DNA from 2 places in the Solibacillus sp. FSL H8-0538 genome. Region 1 is predicted to be linked to the other one. Evidence: riboswitches for the same ligand, from Rfam matches in the RefSeq annotation. Region 1 holds a riboswitch; the other holds the start of a gene.
What was found. A riboswitch is a leader RNA that binds a small molecule or an ion and turns the genes downstream of it on or off. The one in region 1 is predicted to bind thiamine pyrophosphate.
Positions count from the first base shown of each region.

Region 2: linked by a shared signal. The riboswitch ahead of thiT (energy-coupled thiamine transporter ThiT) and the one ahead of thiT (energy-coupled thiamine transporter ThiT) in region 1 are both predicted to bind thiamine pyrophosphate.

Region 1 is NZ_JBBOPI010000001.1:2,155,191-2,163,447, forward strand. It holds gene MHH87_RS10165 (HAD-IIB family hydrolase) at 1-370, opposite strand, end outside; gene thiE (thiamine phosphate synthase) at 437-1,060, opposite strand; gene thiD (bifunctional hydroxymethylpyrimidine kinase/phosphomethylpyrimidine kinase) at 1,047-1,868, opposite strand; gene thiM (hydroxyethylthiazole kinase) at 1,865-2,617, opposite strand; gene tenA (thiaminase II) at 2,604-3,287, opposite strand; gene thiT (energy-coupled thiamine transporter ThiT) at 3,302-3,883, opposite strand; TPP riboswitch at 4,033-4,133, opposite strand; TPP riboswitch at 4,281-4,379, opposite strand; gene MHH87_RS10195 (alpha/beta hydrolase) at 4,728-5,333, opposite strand; gene MHH87_RS10200 (ring-cleaving dioxygenase) at 5,364-6,305, opposite strand; gene MHH87_RS10205 (cytochrome C oxidase subunit IV family protein) at 6,842-7,123, opposite strand; gene qoxC (cytochrome aa3 quinol oxidase subunit III) at 7,125-7,724, opposite strand; gene qoxB (cytochrome aa3 quinol oxidase subunit I) at 7,724-8,257, opposite strand, start outside.
Region 2 is NZ_JBBOPI010000001.1:3,227,961-3,236,217, forward strand. It holds gene MHH87_RS15560 (hypothetical protein) at 1-75, shown strand, start outside; gene map (type I methionyl aminopeptidase) at 211-969, opposite strand; gene thiT (energy-coupled thiamine transporter ThiT) at 1,305-1,862, opposite strand; TPP riboswitch at 2,092-2,197, opposite strand; gene MHH87_RS15575 (DUF4870 domain-containing protein) at 2,327-2,653, shown strand; gene MHH87_RS15580 (hypothetical protein) at 2,723-2,848, shown strand; gene MHH87_RS15585 (SMC family ATPase) at 2,896-5,952, opposite strand; gene MHH87_RS15590 (exonuclease SbcCD subunit D) at 5,949-7,115, opposite strand; gene MHH87_RS15595 (SGNH/GDSL hydrolase family protein) at 7,354-8,235, opposite strand.

The DNA.
Region 1 (8,257 bases):
TTTGCGGATCTAAGTTGCGGAAAATCGGATGCGACTTATCTCCGGTAAAACTATAATCCCAGCGGCCATCTACTAAATAAGGAAGACGAAATTCTTCAATAAGTTCTAATAGTGCCTGCTTTGCGTCCTCCGGAAAACCCGCTACGTCAATTTCATTATTTTGATATACAAAAACACCATTGCCACCAACCATTCGAAAGCCGTGAAAGCTTTTCGGAAGAACCGGTAAAATATCACGAATTGGTCGGGCTGATGCAAAAATTACTTCATGCCCTGCTTCAACACAGCCATTTATAGCTGTACAAATATCCGCACTTAACGGCTGTCCTTTGAAGCAAATCGTGCCATCTAAGTCAAAAATAAACTTCATCATCGTCACCTCAAAACAATTATACTTGAAGGGTGTTTTGAGGTGTATGATGAATTGCAATTTCTATTAATATTGTCCTAAGTTAGCGATCGTTTGCTGCCTATTTGTACTTTGACAAATTGTTGAAATAACCGCAACGCCATCTGCACCGGCCGCACGTGTTGCCGATGCATTCGCTATTGTAATTCCTCCAATTGCAACAATCGGAAAATCAGGATAAAGTACACGCGCTTCGTGTAAGAACGTAACCCCTGCTGGAGCTTTCGCGTCGGCTTTAGACTGCGTAGCGAAAATTGGTCCAATGCCTACGTAATCTGCACCACCTTCTACGGCTAAATCTAGTTCTTCCTTTGTATGTACGGACACACCGACGATTTTCCCTAAAAACTGCGCGCGAATTTCCGCAAGCGCCTGATCACCCTGCCCAACATGCACACCATTAGCTCCTAGTTTGCGTGCGAGTTCTACATCATCATTTACGATAAATGGCACATTATATTCCGCACATAATGCCTGGCAAGCGCGGGCAAATGCTTCTAATTCATCGCCAACTAGTGCATGTTCACCCTTTTCCCGAAGTTGGAACATTGTAATTCCTGCCTGTAGCGCATCTTTTATCACGGCTAAAGGGGCATGTTGACAGTTCGGCGTACCCATGATGAAGTACACTGATAAGTTACTGCGCTTCAATGATTTTCACCTCACACATTTGCTGCTGTTTATAAGCAAAGTGATTCGTTGGCCCGTGACCGTGTCCGATATTGAGCGGATTGGCAATCGCTAGTTGGACAAATTTTTTGGCTTCAATTATTGCCTCACGTAGCATCATCCCTTGGCCTAAAAAAGCGGTAATGGCTGCTGAAAATGTACAGCCTGTGCCATGTGTTTGGTTTGTCTCAATACGTTTACTTTGAATGGCTAGTTGTTTACCATCCGCAAAGAAAACGGTATCAATTGCATAATCGCCACTTAAATGACCGCCCTTCATCACGACACAGCCTACACCCATTGCCAAAATTTGCTGAGCTGCTTGGGCAATATCCGCTTCCGTACGAATCGTTAAGCCGGTAATAACCTCAGCTTCTGGAATATTTGGTGTCAGCACTGTTGCTAGCGGTAATAGCTTAGTAGTCAATGCTTGCACAGAATCCTTTTGAAGTAGCGTCGCGCCGCCCTTTGCAATCATAACTGGATCGACAACTAATTGAATATCCTTACCTTCTAACGTTTCCGCCACTGTCCGAATAATATCTGCTGAAAATAGCATGCCTGTTTTCACTGCGCACACTGGCATATCACGGAATACCACGCTAATTTGCTGCTGAATAAAATCGGCAGGTACAGGGAAAATGCGCTCCACACCTAATGTATTTTGTGCCGTTAATGCTGTAATCGAAGACGTTCCAAAAACGCCAAGCTCTTGAAAGGTTTTTAAGTCCGCCTGAATGCCGGCGCCGCCACCACTATCTGAGCCGGCAATTGTCATCACAATGTTCATCCGATGTCACCTCGCGAAATTTTGTATAATGCATTTAACACTTCGACTTGGAACGAACCTAGCTTGCCTACTACAGCTGCACTAGTTGCGACTTCCTTATAGTCCTGTAACACCTGTTGTAAGTTACATAGTGCATCACCTTCTAGCGTAAGTGCCGCTGCACAAATTGCGCTAAGTAGACAGCCCGTTCCCGTTACTTGCGTCATTAGGGCATTTCCACCAGAACTATACAACGTCTTTTCACCATCCGTTAACAGATCTGTTGGACCTGTAACGATGACTAGGCATTTGTACTTGTGTGCTACCTGCTTGGCAATTTCCTCTATATCCATTTCGCCATCGCCGCTGTCAACTCCTTTAGACTGCCACGGTACTCCCGCAATTGCTGCAAGTTCCCCAGCGTTACAACGAATTAAATGAAATTGAACTTTTTCTAAAAGCTCTTGCACCGTTTCTCTTCTATAAGCAGTAGCCCCGACACCAACTGGATCCAACACAACCGGAATACCGCGACCATTTGCGGTTTGACCCGCTATAAGCATTGCTTCTCGCGTTCGTGCATTCAGCGTACCAATATTAATAAGTAGTGTATCGACTATGCTTGCCATATCTTGCATTTCAGCTACTTCATCCGCCATAATCGGCGACGCACCAATTGCGAGTAATCCATTCGCTGAGAAATTCGTCACAACATAATTTGTAATGCAGTGAACAAGTGGCTGTTGCAGACGGATTTTATACATAGTCATAATGCTTCACCTCATCTTGCCAGTTTTCAACTGTCCACGGCATTTCCCAAAATTTCCATTCGTAATAGCAGCTCTTCTCAAAATGCTGTTTAAAAATCGCTAGTTTTCCCGGTTGCTCTAATACATATTGATCCATTTTTACTTTTTGCTTTTCAATCGTCGCTTTAAAATCTTCGTTACTATACATCGCAATCCATTCCTCGTACAATTTCACACCTGGCTTGGCATCACGGTATTTCTCGCCAATTTCCTGATACAGCCACGGACATGGGAACATTGCCGCAAACGCTTCCGCTACGTCCCCATTTTGTGCTGCATTATACATATGACTCACATAATTGTACGCAGCCGGTGCTGGTACAAAATTATCAAGCTCCTCATCTGTCACATTAAGCTCACGGAAAACAGTACGGTGTAATTCAAGCTCTGCTTCATTAATACCACGTGCTTGTCCAAGGAAATACTCGATTTCTTCATTTGTCACAGCTTTTGTCGCTGCAATCGCTAACACCTTTGTATAATGCTTTAAATAATACGCATCTTGCATTATGTAAAATTTAAATTTTTCTAACGGTAATGTCCCGTCAACAATTCCTTTTACAAAAGGATGGTTGAAGCTCCCTTCCCAATAAAGATCTGTTTCTTGTCTTACTTGTTCACAAAATGACATTGATTTGTCCCCCTTTATGATTTCACCTCAACATAGTGCATCGGTGTTTGAATAAGCTGTGCCTTCGTCGTAAGCAAGGTCACACTACAAATGAGTGTTAAAATAAGTGACGGAATCGAATGAGAGGCATTGTAAATAATTGAATACAGCCAAACATTTTGATCTCCTGCATAGGCAGCAAAGAAAATAACACCTGATATAACGTGTACGCTAAACTTTAAAAATCCACTTACAAGTACGCCAATGACAACATAAAACGTGACAACTTTCTTTTTCGCCAAACGATTTGCTTTTAGAATTGGCTGACGAAAAACACCGATTACACCAACAACCGCACTAGCCAAGCAATAATCTAAACCTGCCTGTGCCCAGTGATAAATCGTACCGCCCGTCGCAATTCCGAGTACACCAATAATAAATCCCGTCGTCATCCCAGCGCCTACACCCCAGCGCAAGCTCATGATAATAATCGGTAACATCATCAAGCTAAGCCCACCGCCCTGCGGCATAAACGTAAATGTTAATAGATCAAAAATAAGCCCAATACTCGCAAAAATTGCAATTTCTGTCACCATACGTAGTTTATTATTTCGCAAAATTTCCACCTCCTTTTCGGAGACGCAAGTGCAAATTAGTAAGACACATCTCCTAAAAAATTGTGCGAGCTGATATCTTTTTTTTATGTGGTTAAGAAAGTAGAACTTTCTTAACCACATAAAAACGCTTCTTTGTACATGACAAAGAAGCGTTTTAAATCATTGCTCCCTACGTCAGTATTAACTGTTCCAGGTTCTAAGGGTCAGGTTTTAACCTTCTCAACACCACAGTGTCCCCCCGCAATTAAAATATTCAATAGAAAAATGCAGTCACGCTTCGTTACACAAGAACTAAAAGCAAATTCAAGTCGAACGTGCGAATGCCAAGACAATTAAGTAACATAAAAGGCTCTCCAATAAGTTGGAGAGCCTCATGTACAAAGAATAAGCGTATATTACGCGTATGTACTTCGCTCCCTACGTCAGTATTAACTGTCAGGTTCTAAGGGTCAGGTTTTAGCCTTCTCAACACCGAAGTGTCCCCCCGCAAATATTTTAATATCGTAACTATAGCACTGATTGAATTTTTTAGCAATTAAGACTGGCGCTTCATCAAATTTCTACTTGACGAAAATAATTCTAAAAATAAGACGAGCGATTTTGTCAAATCACCGAAAAGAAGATACGACTTATCCAAAAATAAGTGCAAAATGGATAGGATACTACTTAATGTCGCTTATTTGCGAATAAGTCGTATAGCGATTTGGTCGAATATGCGAATCATGTGTTAAAAATTCAGTCACGTAAAGCTAGACTCCGATTGATTACAACTGTTGAAGATTGGAAACATGAAAAAAAATGATGATCATAGCGAGAACAGATGTCAGTATTGTACCTTCTATTTTTAAAATAAATTAGTGTACCATTCTTTTGCTGCTTCTACTTCATTCATCGTTAATTGGTGGCCAAAGTTTTCCCATTTCACTGATACAGAAGCATTTGCATCTTCTAATAACTGTTGTAAATCTATTGATTCCTGTTGCGGGCAAATCGGGTCATTTACACCAGCAGCAATAAATACAGGCGTACCTTTTAAATCAGGTAATTCAATCCCGCGTCTTGGTACCATTGGATGATGCAGGATTGCGCCTTTTAATGCATTATTAAAATGGAATAACAGACTTGCTGCAATATTCGCACCGTTTGAGTAGCCGATTGCGACAACGTTCCCTCGGTCAAAACCATATTCTACAGCCTTTTCATCTAAGAACGTATTTAGTTCTTTCGTACGCAAAATTAAATCTTCTATATCAAATACACCTTCTGCTAAACGACGGAAGAATCGGGGCATGCCGTTTTCCAACACATTGCCGCGCACACTCAGAACAGCTGCTTCTGGGTCAACGATGTCTGCTAATGCTAGTAGACCATTTTCATCTCCACCTGTGCCATGTAATAATAGTAAAACTGGTTTTTTGGGATTTGTTCCTTGTTTATAAATATGGTGCATTACTCTAGTCTCCTTTAAATTACATTTTATTTAATCCAATGGTGCTAATTGTGCTTCAATTTCTGCACGTTTATTTTCTAAAAATGGTGGTAAATCAAGCTTCTTTCCGAGATTCTCCACTGCTGCATCTACCGTAAAGCCTGGTCCATCCGTTGCGAGTTCAAATAAAATACCATTTTTCTCTCTAAAATATAAACTCTCAAAATAGTAACGGTCTGTTAGTTTTGACATCGTGAAGCCAAAGTCATGAATCCGTTTTTCCCAGGCGCGTAGTTCAGCACCATCTTTTACACGAATAGCAAGATGATGTATGCTTCCTTTACCAGGTTTTTCATTCGGTCCATCCTTCTCAATAACTAAAATTTCACCAAAACCTAAACCTTTCATGGATTGGTAAAGTGCCATGTTTTCTGAACGGCTTGCTAGTTCGTAACCAAATAAGTTTTCTAACGTATTTGCTAAACTCTCTAGAGATCGTACTGTCATTTCAACCGTACCCATTCCTAAAATTCGGTGCTCAGTTGGCACAGTCGAATGTTCCCACGCTGCCCAGTAATCAGGAACTTGCTCGCCGTTTTGATTCAGTAGGACCATTTGTAGTCCCTCTCTATCTTCGAAATGCAGTGCATCGCGACCAGCGTACTTTGTTATTTCCCCATGCTCCACATTTAAAAGCTTAAAACGGTCTTTCCAAAAAGCTAAGCTCGCCAGTGAAGGGACGAACAAACCGATACGTGTAATGGCATTCGTTCCACGATATGTTTTTCCGACCATTGGTATTTCAAAAAATGATAGCTCTGTTCCCGGACTGCCTGTTAAATCTCCGTAAAATAAATGATACATACTCGGAGCATCTTGATTCACCGTTTTTTTCACACGACGTAATCCTAAGATGTCTTTGTAGAATTGATTGTTTTGCTGTGCGTTTTTCGTGATCATTGAAATATGATGATGTCCTGTAATTTGATTCATCAAAATCACCTCTTTCATATAAATATCCTAAAAAATAGTTCGATTTACATTATCTTTAATTCGAGATATATACTTAAAAAAATTTAAACTCTCACCTTATTTATTCCAAATTAATTTATCCTTAATTCGAGATAATAATAGCATGGGGGGGTGTTTACTGTCAATTAACAATGCTTCTCAAAAGTGCCTCTAAATTGTAAAATCCTATTAAATTATTTGGCTATACACCAAAATCTGTACTTGACAGCACATTCCACTCCAGGCTCACGCTTTTCCCGCAGGAGTTGCCGCCTTCCGTTCCATGTGCTTATAAAGTAGTACACTTTCTTTTAAAGAAAAGCACATGTTTTGGTAAAGACCCAATTATTTGTATCGACATTTTTAAAACTTATCTTTTCCGTTATAATTTCCCCTTTTCAAACTGTATGAGCCTCCATTTATCAGCAACCTTCTTCTTATTTAATAATACCCCAGTCCGATTTCTCATAAAAATAAACAACCACTCCGAACATTTGTCGAAGTGGTTGTTTTGGCTATTACATATCCCAAAGAAGGATAAGTAATGTACCAACTATTGTAATGACTACTAAGCCAACGCCGTAACCAATTTTTGTGAAAATCATCCAAGAGTCTTCTGATTCTCTAGCGTGCATGAACACGATAAATTGAAGACCCGCTTGTAAGAATGCTGTAACAAGTAATACAATTATGCCAGTTGAAACTGACATATCTGTGAAATAAACAAGTAATGCTACAGCTGTTAAAACTAATGATGCTACAAAGCCCATTACTTGACCGATAGGAAAGAATTTTGCCATATTACATCATTCCTTTCAAGTAGATGAAACTGAAGATGAAGATCCATACAACATCTAGGAAGTGCCAGTAAAGCGAGAAGATAAACGCTTTATTTGCTGTCACATGGTTTAGACCACGCTTAGAAATCTGGATGATGATTGCTAATCCCCAGAAGAAACCTAAAGTAACGTGAAGGCCGTGTGTACCTAGAGTTGTTAAAAGAATTGAAGTGAAGGCACTAACTGATAAACCTGCACCAATGTGTACATAGTGTTGGAATTCATAAATTTCTACACCCAAGAAGGCTAAACCTAAAACAAGTGTAATCCCCATGAATGTAAGTGTTGCTTTTTTACTTCCCAAACGCATAGCATGGATTGCTAAACCAATTGTAAAACTACTCGCTAATAGTAAGAATGTTTCTGCTAAAACCGGTGTGATTTCAAAAATCTCTGCACCAATTGGGCCTGAACCCGTACGATCAACTAAAGTAAAGTACGATGCAAATAATGTACCGAAAAGCATGATCTCGGCACCAAGGAAAATCCAGAAGCCTAAGATTTTTAGACGGTTTTCCTCTGTACTATACTCCAGCGGGCGAGAATGGTCGATGTGAGCCATTATTTTGCACCTCGCTTTTCATATTGTTTTTCAATTGCTTCTACTTCTTCAGCTGGAATGTAATAGCCTTCATCTTTTTCAAATGAACGATATACCATACATCCTAAAATAACAATGAAACCAATGATTGCAACAATCCACATACTAAAGATCATCGCAAAACCTAGTAAGAAGAATGCACAACTCATGATAAATGGAAGACCAGAGTAGTTAGGCATGTGAATTTTCTCAATTTTACCTTTGAAAAGTTTCGTGCCATTTTTCTTCATATCCCAGAATGCTTCAGAAGTACTTTCTGATACATCCGGAGTAATTGCAAAGTTGTAAGCCGGAATTGGCGTATGTGTTGCCCACTCTAAACCACGTGCGTTCCATGGATCTGAACCAATATCGCGTGGAGAGTTTTTGAAGCTGTACCAAATGTTCCAAACTAACATTATGAATGAAATAGCCATGATTCCAGCACCGATGAATGACACCATGTTTAATGTGCTGTAGCCTGTTGCCTCAGAGTATGTGCTCATACGACGAGC
Region 2 (8,257 bases), 1.1 Mb from region 1:
GCCGCGTTCTTTTTATGCGGAGTGATGATTGTCGGCATTATTTTTATGAAAAAGACACATCTCGCCCTGAAATAAAGCAAAACATTCTTAAACACTAAAAAAATCGTAGCGCCTAAATGGCGTCTACGATTTTTTTAGTCTTCTGATTAGAAAGACACAACTCGCTCAAAATAGGGCGAGTTGATGTCCTTACTTATGTGGATGGGAAAGTTATACTTTTTCATCCAATAAAGTTAAAATTATCGGTTTATCCTTTGTTACAATAATTGAATGTTCAATTTGTGCAACTAATGATTGATCTGGTGTAACGAATGTCCAGCCATCACCTGATTCAACGATATGCTCTGCTTTTGCTGAAATGAATGGCTCTACTGCTAACACCATACCTTCCTTCATAATCGTCGTATCCCAAGCATCATAATAGTTTAAGATGTGATCAGGTGATTCATGAAGTGAGCGACCCAGACCATGACCAGTTAAGTTCATAATGACTGTTAAGCCGTGATCACGTGCTTCACGTTCAACTGCTTTACCAATTTGGTTTAATTTTGAACCGGCTTTTATTTTCGTTATCGCACGATCTAATGCTGATTTTGCTACCGCACAAAGCTTTTCTTTATCCTCATAGCCTTCACCAATAACGAATGAAATCCCTGTATCTGCAAAGTAGCCATCTAAAGAGCCTGATACATCAATATTAACAATATCGCCTTCTTTGATAACTTTAGAACCCGGAATACCATGCGCTACTTCGTGGTTTACACTAATACAAGTGTAGCCCGGAAAATCATATTCGCCTTTAGGACCTGAAATCGCACCAGCCTCCGCAAACATACGGCCTGCAATTTCATCTAATTCCAGTGTTGTTACGCCCGGTTTTGTCGCAGCCTTCATCGCTTCACGAATTTCCGCACAAATACGGCCGATTTTTTTAAATGCTTCTATTTCTTCTTGAGTTTTTACAATCATGTTAAACGTCCTTCCTGTAACAATGTCTACCCTTTACTATAACATAATTAAAATCTGTTGTAGTAACGCAAAATCTCGTTAAGTCAAACATCGTTGAAGCTCTTTTTATCATACATTATACGGGAATAACCTTACATATCAATTCAATAAATGCTTAATTACAATGTATGTTCTTAGCTTATCTATGGCTACCTCACAAGCGGCAAAAATTAGAAAAACACATCTCGCCCAAAATAGGGCGAGATGCTGTCCTTTCTTATGTAGATATGAAAGTTATACTTTCTTATCTACCAAGTAAAGTGTAGTTCGCTATAAAAAACGAACTACACTTTTTATCATTTTGCTTGTAGAAGCTTTGGTGCAGAAGTAAATAATAATACTGCAACAATAGCTGTTAATATTGTCGCCGGAAGCATATACGTTCCATTATAAATTATCGAATACGCCCATACATTTTGGTCTCCTGCATATTCCGCAAAAAAGATAACGCCTGCTAATGTATGCGCAACGTAACGTAAAAAACCACCTAAAACCGTTCCGATCACGATAAAAACAGCAATTTTTGTTTTATCTGCCCTTGCTGCAGCCGTTAATAATGGTTGGCGTACAATTCCAGCTAAACCAACGACAGTAAAAGCAATGCCGTAATCTAGTAGTGCCTGCGCCCAGTGTAAAATGTACGCACCGAACATCATTTGAAGTACGCCAATGAGTAAGCCCGTTGCGAGTCCTGCTGATAGTCCCCAGCGAATGGACATTAATATAATTGGCACCATGACTAAGCTAATGGATCCGCCCTGTGCCCAAAGCGTAAATGTTAATTGGTCTAAAATAATGCCGATTGCTGCGAAAATCGCGATTTCTACGAGCATTAATAAACGTTTGTTGTTCATAACAAATCTCCTCTCTTTTTTCCGATGTAGGATTTGAGAAGGAATAGAAACTGCAAAGCCTGACGACAATTAGAAAAGCACATTCGCGCATGTATGAGCAATAACTCAGCGTCCATACGACATTATCGATAGTACTGACATCGTGTCAGCCTCAACCTAGATGGTGTGACTCGAATGGCTAGACAATAAAAAAAACCGACATCAGGACAGAGCCTGACGTCGGTTAGAAGTCGGTTTCTATCCACATCCCTGCGCAAGTGTTAACTTACAGGTTCGAAGGGTCAGTACATACGTGTACAATCTCAGCCGACAAATCGGCCCCCCTTGTGGGCATACATCTTAAATTGCTAGAACATACTCATTGTACTGAACGCAGCACTATAATTCAACAACAGATTTTTTTGTTTTCATTACGAATCTTTTTGTTTGCCCTATTCGTATAATTTACAAAGGAGCTGATTTTTATGGACAATACGAAAGGCTTGAGCGCACTTAATTATTTTAGCATCTTTTTTGCGCCATTTTTATTACCGATTATCGTCTTTCTAATTTCTCAGGATGAAGAGGTTCGTTATCATGCAAAACGTGCGTTATTATCACATGTAATCCCATTTGTTATTGGTATAATTATTGCTGCCTTTTTCTTATTTACAGTCATCCTTAGTGGCAATGAACCAAATTGGGGTGACACAGTTTTTACGTCTATGTTCCTACTGATGGGCTTATATGCATTAGCCTCATTCTTCATTGTTATTTGGAATGTCATCCAAGGTGTTAAAGTATTGCGCTAATGTTCATAGACACTAAAAATTAGGGTATATTAAACTAATTAAACCATTATCTAAAGGAGTGCAAGCACTATGAATATTGGAAAAATTTTTAAAACGGCCGTAAAAGTTGCCCCGATTGTTTATCCAATCATTAAAAAAATTGTCATTAATAAATCAGCCCTGTCTAACTCTACTACAACAACTCGCAAAAAATAATTAGAAAGAGGTAGCCCTTCGCAACGTGCGAACAAGCTACCTCTTTTTTATTTAATCACAATGGAAGTACGGCTGTAGCCTTCTTTCAGCTTTTCAACATGAAGGATTGCTGGCATTGCGGCTTTTAGTTCTGCAACGTGCGAAATAACTCCAATTAATCGACCTGTTTGCTGAAGATCAATTAAAATATCTATTGCTTTACGCAATGATTCTTCATCTAATGTACCGAAGCCTTCATCAATAAACATTGTGTCAATATGCACGCTCCCTTGCACCCCTTGAATAACATCCGCCATTCCGAGGGCTAATGAAAGTGAAGCATTAAATTTTTCTCCGCCTGATAGTGTTTTGACATCGCGTGTTTGACCTGTATTGCTGTCAAACACATCAATACTTAAACCACTTTGTGCATTCCCTTCTTTTCGCCCTGTACATTGTAAATAATATTGTCCGTCTGATAATATACGTAAACGCTCATTCGCTGCTTGCGTTACTTTTTCCAAATAGCCAATTTGAGCAAAGCGTTCAAATGAAATTTTATGTTCATTTTGACCACGTACTAAATCATAAACATGCTCAACCTTTGAGAGCTTTGCTTTGGATTCTTCAATTTCCTGCGCTACCTGTAATAAACTTGTTAAAGTAGAGCGGCATTGCTTTTCATAGTTTTCATTGTTTTTTAATGCAGACAGTACATCTTCTACTTGTCTATTTACTTGTTGTAGCTGTTGTTCAAGTTCGTTTAAATCCACAAGCTCTTTACCTTCTAATTGTGGCATATCCTCATTAATCTGCACTGTTAATGTGTGCAATTGTTGTTTATACTCTTCCAACGCTTTCACAATTGCTTGGCGCTCTTCTACACGTAGCTTTGCCTGACTATATGCCTCTGGTGTTATAAAGCCTTCTGTTTGGAGAGCTTTATTAAAGCGTTCCTTCGTCTCAACTATTTCATTTTGCAATTCTTTCAGACGGGTCCCTACATTCATTAAGCTCACTTTACATTTTTCTTGGTTTACTTCAGCTTGCTGTAGCTGTATTGTTGCCGTTTCAAATGCTTTTTGTAATAAAGTTAATCGAGTTTTTTCAGATTGCAATGCGTAATTAACATCTTCTACGGTTTGATATTGTGGGAGCATGGCTTGTTTACTTTGCGCTAGCTTCCCTTGTTCCTGCGCTAGTTCTGTTTCGTTTTTGCTTAGGAATGTACGCCCATTTTCTATACGCACCTGCAGCTTTTCAATTTCCTCTATTACTTGTTTTAAACTCGCCTTATTAGCGATTAGTTGCTGCTGCTGTTGCTTTAAAATAGTTAACTGTTGCTGCTGTTGGGCTAACGTTGCTTTATATGCTGGTAGTTCCGTCATAGTTAATGCGTTCGATTCAAGCTGCAGGTGTTTCTTTTCAAAGTTCGCAGTTTCAGCATCTAGCTTTGATTTAGCGGCATAATAGTGTTTCATTTCTTCATCCGCTACTGCACGTAATTGGGCTACAGTTTTTTCATCTACGCTACTCGCTGATTGTGTATGCAGTGACGGATGCTCGGTGCTACCGCATACAGGACATGCATGACCATGCTGTAAATTAGCCGCTAAAAAAGCCGCTTGATTACTACGCATTTGACTTTCTAATTGTGTAAATTCTGCCTGTGCTTTTAATGCGTTTTCCTGCTGCTCATTCGCTGCCGCTGTATAAATTCGAACATTATTTTGTAGCTCAAGCGTTTCCTCTACAAGCTCAATATTGCGTTGTAGCTGCTGATGTTGTAGAAATACGTTTTCATATGCAGCTACTTTAGACTCTAATTCATCAATGTTTGACCGTTGTGTAGCTTGTTCTTCCTTTTTCTTCTGCATTTCCAGCGTTAAATTATTAAATAATCCTTTCGCTTTTTCAACATTAAGCTCTAATTGTTGAATGTTAGCCTGCATAGTTGCCGCGTCATTGTAAATCGGTACGAGTTGCTCAAGCTTAGAAATTGTTTTTACTAATTGTTCACGTTCAGTATCCTTTTCTTTTTCTGCATCAAAAACAGTTTGAGCTTGTACAAATGCTTCACCTGATTGCTGAACGTTCTTTTGTGCTGTTAACACTACTTCGATTTGGCGTTGCTCTTGTTCATATACTTTTTTATATTCAAATTCCAATGGCTCAATATTGCTCGCCCTATTTGCCAGTTCATAACGCTGCTGTTGCTGTTCAAAATGCGTTGCTTGGAGCTGTAATTGATTCAATTGAACTTGACGCTGTTGAAACTTCTCAATACGCTCGTTTAACATTTTCTGTTCGCCAAAACGTTTATTCGCTTCTTTGAGCTGTTCATTTACCGCTTCATATTGCTGTCGAGACTCTATAGCTTGTTCATTATAATAAGTTGCTTCCTCGTCTAATGCGTTTTCCAATTGATACATATTTACTGTTGCTGCATCAATTACACTAAATAATTGTGACTCGCGATTCGGAAGCTTACTTTTAACATCTAAAATATATTGATTTTGTTTCATTTCGGCTTGTGCAAATTGACTTTGTGCATGCGTTCTTTTGTCTTTTAGCAAGTCAACCATTTTAGTGAAGCGCTCCGTCTTAAATATTTTCCTGAAAATTTCTTCCTTATGCTTTGATTCAGATGTTAATAGCTTCTGAAATTCCCCTTGCGGTAACATTACGATTTGATTAAACTGCGATTGTGTTAAGCCGATTAGTTCTTCCACTTTTGCTTGTACTGGTCGCACTTGGAATTTTTCAACGACTGGCTCATTCATGCCACCAGTAATATCATAAAATTCACGTTTTGAGCCTGCTCCATTAGGACCAAATTTACGCCAAATTCGATACGTTCTACCTCGAACCTCGAAAATCAATTCGACTTCTGTGTCCACTTTTTCATCTGCAAAATCACTGCGTAAAAAGTTGGCTTTTTCACGATCTTCACCGCTACCTGTATCATATAGTGCATACGTAATAGCATCAAAAATCGTCGTTTTCCCAGCTCCAGTTGAACCAGAAACGACAAAAATACCGTGTTCATGGAGCTGTGTAAAATCGATTACTTCAGTATCTTTATAAGGACCAAACGCTGTCATTGTTAATTTAAGTGGTTTCATAACATGACCTCCTGTGCTTCACGTTCACCGTCTAATAATTGCTGTAACACTTCGTTATACAGTTCCTTTGTTGCTTCATCCGCATCTTTCCCCGTCATTTCCTGATAAAAGAGTTCAAATAACTCCTCATCGTTCATATTGACGCGACTCATTACTGCAGACTCTGCTGTAATTTGCTGATAAACCGCTGTTCGCTCTACATGTAGTGCATTCGGATAGACCGTACGTACCTGCTCTGTTGCACCCTTCACATAATCTTCATCCGTGAGCTTCACATACACATAGTCTTCATTACGTTGATGCTGTAATAGTTCATCTAGGCTCCCCTTTACTATGCGCATATCACGCAAAGGCTTGAATGAACGTTTTTCCACTTGTACCGAGCCATCTTTCTGTAAATCCACAACTAAATACCCTTTGTCGTGATTCACCTCTGATTCCGAATATTTTAGTGGTGAGCCTGCATAACGAATCGTTTCATTTAATACGTAGTGCGCTTGATGTAAATGACCTAGCGCTGTGTAATTAAACGGTTCGAACAGTGATGCATTAATACATTCGGTACCACCTACTGTTAAACGGCGCTCAGAATCACTAGTATTAGGTTCAGGTAATCCTTGCTTTGTAATAAAAGCATGTCCAATCATAATATTACGTTTCGTCGTATCCATTGATTGTTGAATACGCTCGATAATTTTTGCCATTGCTGCCTCATGTGTTGTAATTTCCGCATCACCAAACACATCACGCACTGTGGAAGGTTCTGCAAAAGGAACTAAATAAAAATGTACATCGCCAAACTCATCCGTTAGCACAACCGGCTCAATGTCGGCAGTTAAATGCCCGACCATATGTAGTCCGCTCGCCTTCATTAAATCACTACCAAAATGCAGGCGTGTTGCGCTATCATGGTTACCGGCAATAGCTACTACAGGTATTTTTTCATCGACAACCAATTGTTTAAATGTCTTATTAAGTAATTGAATTGCTTCTGTTGAGGGAACCGAACGATCATATAAGTCCCCTGCAATAATAATGACGTCGGGCTTTTCTTGTCTAATTTCTTCAATGAATTGCTGTAAAATATAACGTTGATCTTCCGTCATGACAACCCCTTGAACTTGCTTTCCTAAGTGCCAGTCTGCCGTATGGAAAATTTTCATAGCAAAGCCTCCCTTTTCGTTAATAATTCCATTCTATCATGACCGAAAATATAAAAACCACTTTTCACGAACAGACATTCGAGAAAAGTGGTTTTTATTTACAATTTTTTTCGTTTAGTAAGCTTGCTAATCCATACCATTAGAAAGACACATCTCGCCCAAAATTGGGCGAGATGATGTCCTTACTTATGTAGATAAGAAAGTTATACTTTCTTATCTACAAATAAAAACCCTCTTTCTACGACAGAAAGAGAGTTTCCTTATAGCCAAAATGCATAACATACATGTTGATTGGATGATGACGTTTTTGCACAGACGCATCTACAGCTACTTGCTCTGTTTTTCGATCTTCGGATTTTGCATCCTGTTGCAATTGCAAAATTTCCTCAAACGTTAACGGATTTGGTGTTGGCATCGCATTTTCCGGCATTGCTAATGACTCATTGCCTGCGTAGATTTCTAAAAAGGCATTCGCCATCACTCTGTAGCCGTTTTGATTCGGGTGAACATCTTCTACGTTTGGCAAATAGTTCGGTCCAGCCACTTCAAACTGTTTGTATACCGGAACAAATGTCGCTTCGGCAATCTCTGCCTCCTGCTGCAAAATTGCATTCAATGTCACTAGTTGCTTCGTTGTACCTGCTTTTTGAGATTCGTGCACATTCACATAAGGAAAATAATAACCCATTACATAAACCTTGGCATTCGGCGCCTTCACACCGACCGTTTCTAACAGCGTAGCGAAATCCTTACGTGCGGTATTTAATGCGAAATCTGCAGTAAGCTGGGAAAATGACAGTGTTCCGGCATTCGGATTATGAGAAACAAGTCGCAGTAAATCATTCGCCCCTGCTGAAATTGTAATGAGCGTTGCATCTGCTAATAATTCATCTGCCCTCTCCGTCTGCACACTTGCTAATACATTTGCGACCGTATAGCCAGGAAAAGCAAGTTCTTTTGTAAAGTTTGCTAGCTGACCTGAACGTGTGAGCTGTAATGCAATAAAATCTGTGTATCCTGCATCAATTTGCGAATATGGAGTTTGACCGGCCGCTAACGAATCACCGAGCACGATATAATTCTCAACTGCCTGTGCCTTCACTCCTACCGGAAGTAACAAGAAACATGACACCAGGAAAATG